Regions from separate parts of the Microbispora sp. H10885 genome, predicted to be linked through region 1. Evidence: riboswitches for the same ligand, from Rfam matches in the RefSeq annotation. Region 1 holds a riboswitch; each other region holds the start of a gene.

What was found. A riboswitch is a leader RNA that binds a small molecule or an ion and turns the genes downstream of it on or off. The one in region 1 is predicted to bind cobalamin.
Region 2: another riboswitch for cobalamin. It lies ahead of HHX37_RS21035 (ABC transporter substrate-binding protein); the one in region 1 lies ahead of HHX37_RS27655 (histidine phosphatase family protein).
Region 3: another riboswitch for cobalamin. It lies ahead of HHX37_RS06245 (ribonucleoside-diphosphate reductase subunit alpha); the one in region 1 lies ahead of HHX37_RS27655 (histidine phosphatase family protein).

Annotation. Positions count from the first base shown of each region.
Region 1 is NZ_JABBWY010000011.1:114,436-116,690, reverse strand. It holds gene HHX37_RS27660 (cobyric acid synthase) at 1-727, shown strand, start outside; adenosylcobalamin (AdoCbl) riboswitch at 760-907, shown strand; gene HHX37_RS27655 (histidine phosphatase family protein) at 954-1,523, shown strand; gene HHX37_RS27650 (VWA domain-containing protein) at 1,520-2,255, shown strand, end outside.
Region 2 is NZ_JABBWY010000007.1:449,923-452,177, forward strand. It holds gene HHX37_RS21030 (acyltransferase family protein) at 1-687, opposite strand, end outside; cobalamin riboswitch at 1,025-1,149, shown strand; gene HHX37_RS21035 (ABC transporter substrate-binding protein) at 1,228-2,190, shown strand.
Region 3 is NZ_JABBWY010000002.1:268,284-270,538, forward strand. It holds gene HHX37_RS06245 (ribonucleoside-diphosphate reductase subunit alpha) at 1-1,170, opposite strand, end outside; cobalamin riboswitch at 1,302-1,512, opposite strand; gene HHX37_RS06250 (Bug family tripartite tricarboxylate transporter substrate binding protein) at 1,558-2,255, opposite strand, start outside.

The DNA of each region.
Region 1 (2,255 bases):
CGGTGGTGCGCTGCGGGTGACGGTCGTGCGGTATCCGCGGATCTCGAACTTCACCGATGTGGACGCGCTGGCCGCCGAGCCGGGGGTCGTGGTCACGTTCGCCACGTCCCCGGCCGAGTGCGCGGAGGCCGACCTGCTGGTCCTGCCCGGTTCGCGGGCCACCGTGAGCGACCTCGCCTGGTTGCGGGAGACCGGGATCGCCGATGTCGTCGCCGGGAGAACGGGACCGGTGCTCGGCGTCTGCGGGGGCTACCAGATGCTCGCCCGTACCATCACCGACCAGGTCGAGTCGGGTGCCGGCACGGTCGCCGGGCTGGGACTGCTCCCGGCCGACGTCGTGTTCGCCGCCGAGAAGACGCTCGGGCGGCCGAGCGGTGAGGCGTACGGGCATCCCGTGGAGGCGTACGAGATCCACCACGGGATCGTGACGCGCGATGCCGGCGAGGAGTTCCTCGACGGCTGCCGGGTGGGGAACGTGTGGGGCACCACCTGGCACGGAGCGCTGGAGAACGACGGGTTCCGGCGGGCGTTCCTCGGTGAGGTGGCGCGGGCGGCGGGACGCGAGTTCCACGCCGGCCCCGGCGTCTCCTTCGCGGCGCTGCGAGAGGCACGGCTGGACGCGCTCGGGGACCTCGTCGAGCGGAACGTCGACACCGCCGCGTTGCTCGCGCTCATCGCGGGCGGGCCGCCCTCAGGACTGCGGGTCCTGCCGCCCGGCGCGGCCTGAGATTGTTGACGCTGATTGTCCGGAACGGGTACCGTCCGGAAGGTTTCGCGGTGACCAAGGGAAATCCGGTGAGATGCCGGTGCGGTCGCGCCACTGTATCCGGGGCATGGACCCCGGGAGCCAGGTCGCTTGGCCACCGTGACCTCGTCTGCCGGGACGCGTCATCCCTGAGGAGGCCCTTGTGAGCGACCTTCGCCCCGTCGAGCACCAGCCGCGCGGCTGAGCCGTGCTGTTCATCCGTCAGGCGGGTACGCCCGGTGCCCGGCGTGCCTGCTTCCCCATGCCCGAGGATCCCGATCCGTCGGGACTCGCCCAGGCCACGGCACAGGCCGCCGTGCTGGGCGTGCCCGGCGACGCGCTCGTCTTCGCCGCGCCGTGGCCCGCCGCCGTGGCGACCGCCCGGGCCGCGTCAGGCCGGGAACCCGTCGTGGCCGGCGCGCTCGCCGAGGCCGATTACGGGGCCTGGGCGGGCCGGCCGTTCGCGGAGGTGGCCGCGGCGGACCCCGCGGGGCTCGGCGCGTGGCTGACCGACCCTTGGGCGGTCCCCCATGGCGGGGAGAGCCTCGCCGGCATGGGCGAACGGGTGGCCGCGTGGATGGAGTCGCTCCGCGCGGACGCCGCCCGTGTGGTCGCCGTCTGCGACGCCGGGCCCATCCGGGCCGCGCTCGCGCACGCGCTCGGCCTGACCGCGACACGGGCCGCGGCCTTCGACGTCGCGCCGTTGTCCCACACCGGACTGGCCGCCGGGCACGGCGGCTGGCGGATCACGTACGTCAACCGGAAGGCCGCACCGTGAACCCTGCCTATCCCTTCAGCGCCGTCGTCGGGCTCGACGACCTGAAGCTGGCGCTGGTGCTGAACGCGGTCTCGCCCCGGGCCGGCGGCGTCCTGGTACGCGGGGAGAAGGGCACCGCGAAATCCACCATCGTCCGCGCGCTGGCCGCGCAGTTGCCCCCGGTCGCCGTGGTGGCGGGGTGCCGGTTCCACTGTGATCCGGCGGCGCCCGATCCGGGGTGTCCCGACGGGCCGCACGAGCCGGACGCAGCGTGGGTCCGGCGGCCGGCGTCGCTGGTGGAGCTTCCGGTGGGAGCCTCGGAGGATCGGCTGGCCGGGTCGCTGGACCTGGAGCGAGCGCTGACCGAAGGGGTCAAGGCCTTCGAACCCGGGCTGCTCGCGGCGGCCCATCGGGGCGTCCTGTACGTGGACGAGGTGAACCTCCTGCACGACCATCTGGTGGACCTGCTGCTCGACGCGGCGGCGCTCGGGGTCTGCTACGTGGAGCGCGAGACCGTCTCGGTACGGCATGCCGCGCGCTTCCTGCTCGTCGGAACCATGAATCCGGAGGAAGGGGAGCTCCGCCCGCAGTTGCTCGACCGGTTCGGGCTGACCGTCGAGGTGCGGGCGACCCGGGAGCCCGGCGAACGGGCGGAGGTCGTCCGGCGGCGGTTCGCGTTTGACGCCGATCCCGAGGGGTTCGCGGCTCGATGGGCTCCGGAGGAGGCCGCGCTCGCCGGGCGGATCGCGCGGG
Region 2 (2,255 bases), on a different contig from region 1:
GCGGACCACGTCCGTCAGCACCGCGCCGCCCGCCAGCACGGGCAGCGCGACCCCGGCCCGTACGCGGAGCAGGCAGGGGGTGGCCACCACCGCGAGCAGGTAGACGGCGAGGAACCAGAGCAACTGGCCGACGGTCCGCGCGGCCACCTCGACCGGCTGCGGGGGCACGCCGAGCGCCGTCAGGAGGTGGGGGAGCGGCAGCCAGACGGCCGCGAGCGGCGCCACCGGCCAGGCCAGGCGGCGCACCCGCCGCGCCGTCCACTCCCGCGCCGTCCACTCCCGCGCCGTCCACTCCCGCGCCGTCCACTCCCGCGCCGTCCACTCCCAGGCCGTCCGCTTCTCCGCGCTCGGCCGCCGCGTCGACCGCTCCCGGGCCGCCCGGCCCGTCTCGCCCGTGTCCGGCAGGCCGGCGCGGCGCGCCGCGGACCGGAAGCTGATCGCGTTGGCCGCGCCCCCGGCGAAGAAGACCAGCGGCATCACCTGGGAGATCCAGGTGACGAACGGAGCCGCCGCCAGGGCGTTGCCCGTGGTCAGCCGTCCTCCGGCGTACGACAGGACCGGCATCGCCCAGTGCTGGACGACCACGAGGACCATCCCGAAGACGCGCAGGATGTCGATGAAGCGGTCCCGGGGCCCGGGGGCGGCCGGGGCCCGCGCGGGGGCGGGGGGAAGCATGGTCAGGGACACGGGGGAGCCGCCTTCGGTGTGTCGATCGTCGGTTGCCGGACGCCGGTCGTCCGTCACGGGCCCGGCCGGAGCGGGGACCGGCCGCGACCGCGCGCTCCGGCGCCGGCTCGCGGACTGAGGAGGAGCGGGGGAGACAGTCCGTCAGGAGCTTCTGCCGGGAACCGCCCGGCCGTTCCAGGGTCCCGCCCGGCCGCCGTCCGGCGCAGCGACGGAGCCACTACTCCCGATCATGGGCGAGCCCCCACCATCGGGGTGGGGCCTGCCCTACCACCCCGGCGTACGGGCAGGCGGGCGGACCTCGGCGGCCGGGGGAGGATGACGGCGCCGCGAGGCGGGTTGGTACCGTTGCGTCCGACGCGCGCAGCGCAGCGAAGTCCGGTGCGAACCCGGCGCTGTCCCGCAACTGTGGTTCCCCGCCCCCGGGGACGAGCCAGGTCGCCTGCGTTGTGCGCCGACGCCGTCAACCCTCGTGGAAAAGGGTGATCCGTCCAATCCCGCGGGTCTCTCGATTTCCCGGCTTTCCCCCCTTGGAGGACCCTCGTGAGGCCCCTGCGTACGGCCGTCGCGGGTGTGGTGCTGGGCATGCTCGGACTGGCCGGCTGCGGCCAGAGCGACGGCTCCGCCACTTCCGCGTCCCCCGCCGCCTCGAACCCCGCCGCTTCCAGCTCCGCCGCCTCGGGCGGCGCCTTCCCCGTCACGATCCAGGCGGGCAACGGCGCGGTGACCATCGCCAAGCGGCCCGAGCACATCGTGTCGCTGTCCCCGACGGCCACCGAGATCCTGTTCGCGATCGGCGCGGGCGCCCAGGTGGGCGCGGTGGACGACCAGTCGAACTACCCGCCCGAGGCGCCGAAGACGTCGCTGTCGGGCTTCAAGCCCAACGTCGAGGCGATCGCCGCCGCCAAGCCCGATCTCGTCGTGCTCGCCAACGACCTGGAGGGCGTGGTCGCCGGGCTGGGGAAGGTCGGCGTCCCGGTGCTGCTGGAGCCCGCCGCGACCAAGCTGGAGGACACCTACGACCAGATCCGGGACCTCGGCGCGGCCACCGGCAACGTGGACAAGGCCGAGGAGGTGGCCGGCGGCGTCAAGCAGAAGATCGACGCGCTCGTCGCGGCGGCGCCCAAGGGCAAGGGCCTGACCTACTACCACGAACTGGACACCACGCCGTACGCGGCCACGTCGAGCACGTTCATCGGGCAGGTCTACAGCCTGTTCGGGCTGAAGAACATCGCCGACGAGGCCCCCGACGCGGCGGGCGGCTACCCCAAGCTGTCGGCGGAGTTCGTGGCCAAGGCCGACCCCGACCTGATCTTCCTCGGCGACACCAAGTGCTGTGGTCAGAACGCCGCCGCGCTGGCCAAGCGGCCGGGCTGGTCCGGCCTGGCCGCCCTGAAGCGGGACCGCGTGGTGGAGCTCGACGACGACGTCGCCTCCCGCTGGGGACCGCGCGTCGCCGACCTCGCCCAGGTCGTCAGCGACGCCGTCCAGAAGGCGGCGGGCTGAGCCGGTGGTGACGCGCAGGCCCCCGGTGACGCGCACGCCCCCGGGATCGCGGTGAGAGCGGTGCC
Region 3 (2,255 bases), on a different contig from region 1:
GTGGATGACGTTGCGCGGCAGCGCGGTCTGGTTGGAGGCGCGGTTGGCGGCGTCCTTGAAGGTCATCCAGCCGTTGCCGGTCTGGGCGAGGGTGCGCATCATCCGGGCGTAGAGGGTGCGGGCGGGCACCTGCCGGACGTACCGCCCGGAGGCCTCCAGTTCGCGATACCGGGCGTCGAACGCCTCGCCCCACAGGTCGGTCAGCTCGGGGGTCTCCTTGGGGTCGAACAGCGACCACACGCCGTCCGCCTCGACCCGGCGCATGAACTCGTCGGGCACCCAGTTGGCCAGGTTGAGGTTGTGGGTGCGGCGCGACTCCTCGCCCGTGTTGTCGCGAAGCTCCAGGAACTCCTCGATGTCGGCGTGCCAGGTCTCCAGGTAGACGCAGGCGGCTCCCTTGCGCCTGCCTCCCTGGTTCACCGCCGCCACCGACGCGTCGAGCGTGCGCAGCCAGGGGACGATGCCGTTGGACAGGCCGTTGGTGCCCCGGATCAGCGAACCGCGCGAGCGCACCCGGGTCCAGGCGACGCCGATCCCGCCGGAGTACTTCGACAGCCGCGCCACCTGGCCGTACCGCTCGTAGATGCTCTCCAGTTCGTCGCGCGGCGAGTCGAGCAGGAAGCACGACGACAGCTGCGGGCGGCGCGCCCCGGAGTTGAACAGCGTCGGCGAGCTGGGCAGATAGGCGAGCGCGGACATCAGCCGGTACAGCTCGGCCGCCTCGCCGACGCTCGCCGACAGGCCGCAGGCCACGCGCAGCAGGAAGTGCTGCGGGCGTTCGAGCACCCGCCGCGTGACCGGATGCCGCAGCAGGTAGCGGTCGTAGACCGTACGCAGCCCGAAGTACTCGAACCGGTCGTCGGCCGCCGGGTCGATCAGCGCGTCCAGCGCTTCGGCCTCGTCGGCCACGAACGCGGCGACCGCGTCGCCCAGCAGCCCGGCCGTGTGGGCGGCCGCGACCGACTCGGAGAAGGCGCGCACCCCCTGGCCCGCCGTCTCCTCCTCGATCACCCGGGCGAGCAGCCGCGCCGCCCGCCGGGAGTTGTCCGGGTCCGCGACGACCCCCGCCGCCGCCTCCTCGATGGCCCGCCAGACGTCCGCGGTCTCCTCCGCGCCGCGCGGCCCCGTGGCGGGGCGCGCGGGCGCGGAGACCGGGTCGGTGATCGTCATCGGTCGCCCTCTCCTCCTCGTCTCCTGACCCGGCCGGCCGGAGGGGAGGGGACGCCGCGGCGCACGCGTGCGACGGCACGGCCTGCGGGCGGCGGGCCCTCCCTCGGGGCACGGCGCGGGCACGCGCGGTGACTCCGCGCGCGGTCGCGGGCAGGTCTTCGGGCTCGCGGGCGACCGGCGGGACACACGCCCGCCGGACCTACTGGCCGTCGCTTCCCGGTGCGCTCACGCACCAGTGCTCTGTGACGGCGGTCGTTCCCGCTCACCGCTGCGGGGCAGCCCCGGATTCCCACCGGGTTCCCTCTTGCCTCACCGAGGTGAACCAGCGACGCGATGGATCCTACATCTAGTGGGCGATCTCGCAAGCGACCCTACAAGTTGTGTTGGTCACCGGATTCCGAGATCATCGAGAAGCAGGGCCGTACGACGCGCCTCGCCCGTGAGCCACTGCCGGAACTCCTCGCCGGCGAGCCACATCGGCGTCCAGCCGTTGCGCTCGCACAGGCGGAGCCAGGCGGGCGAGTCCGCGACGGCCCGGCACAGGCCGGTCAGCGCGTCGCGCTCGCGGGCCGCCACCCCGAGGGGGGCGAGCAGGCCGGTCCAGTTCGCGTACGCCACCCGCACCCCCGACTCGGTCAGCGTGGGCGCGTCCAGGCCGGGCAGGCGCTCGGGAGCGGAGACGGCGAGCGGGCGCAGCCGTCCGGCCCTGACGTGGGCGGCGACGTCGCCGCGCCCGCCGAAGGCGAGCGCGGTCGTCCCCTCGGCCACCGCCGCGACGGCCCGTGCGGGGCTGTCGAAGGCCTCGTACGCCGCCAGCCGCGGATCGGCCCCGAGGCCCCGGGCGGTCAGGCCGAGCAGCAGGTGGCCGGGCCCGCGGTCGGGCCCGCCCGCCACCTTCACCCGCTCGGGGGTGCGCAGCAGGGCCGCCGCGACCTGCTCGAACGTGCGGTAACCCGAATCGGGGGAGGTCACCAGCACCTGCCACTCCCCCGCCAGCCTGGCCAGCGGCACGGTCCGGGCGGCGAACGGCCCCGCCTCATCGGGCGCGCGCCCGAGCGCGCAGTCGGCCAGCAGGAGGGGGTCGG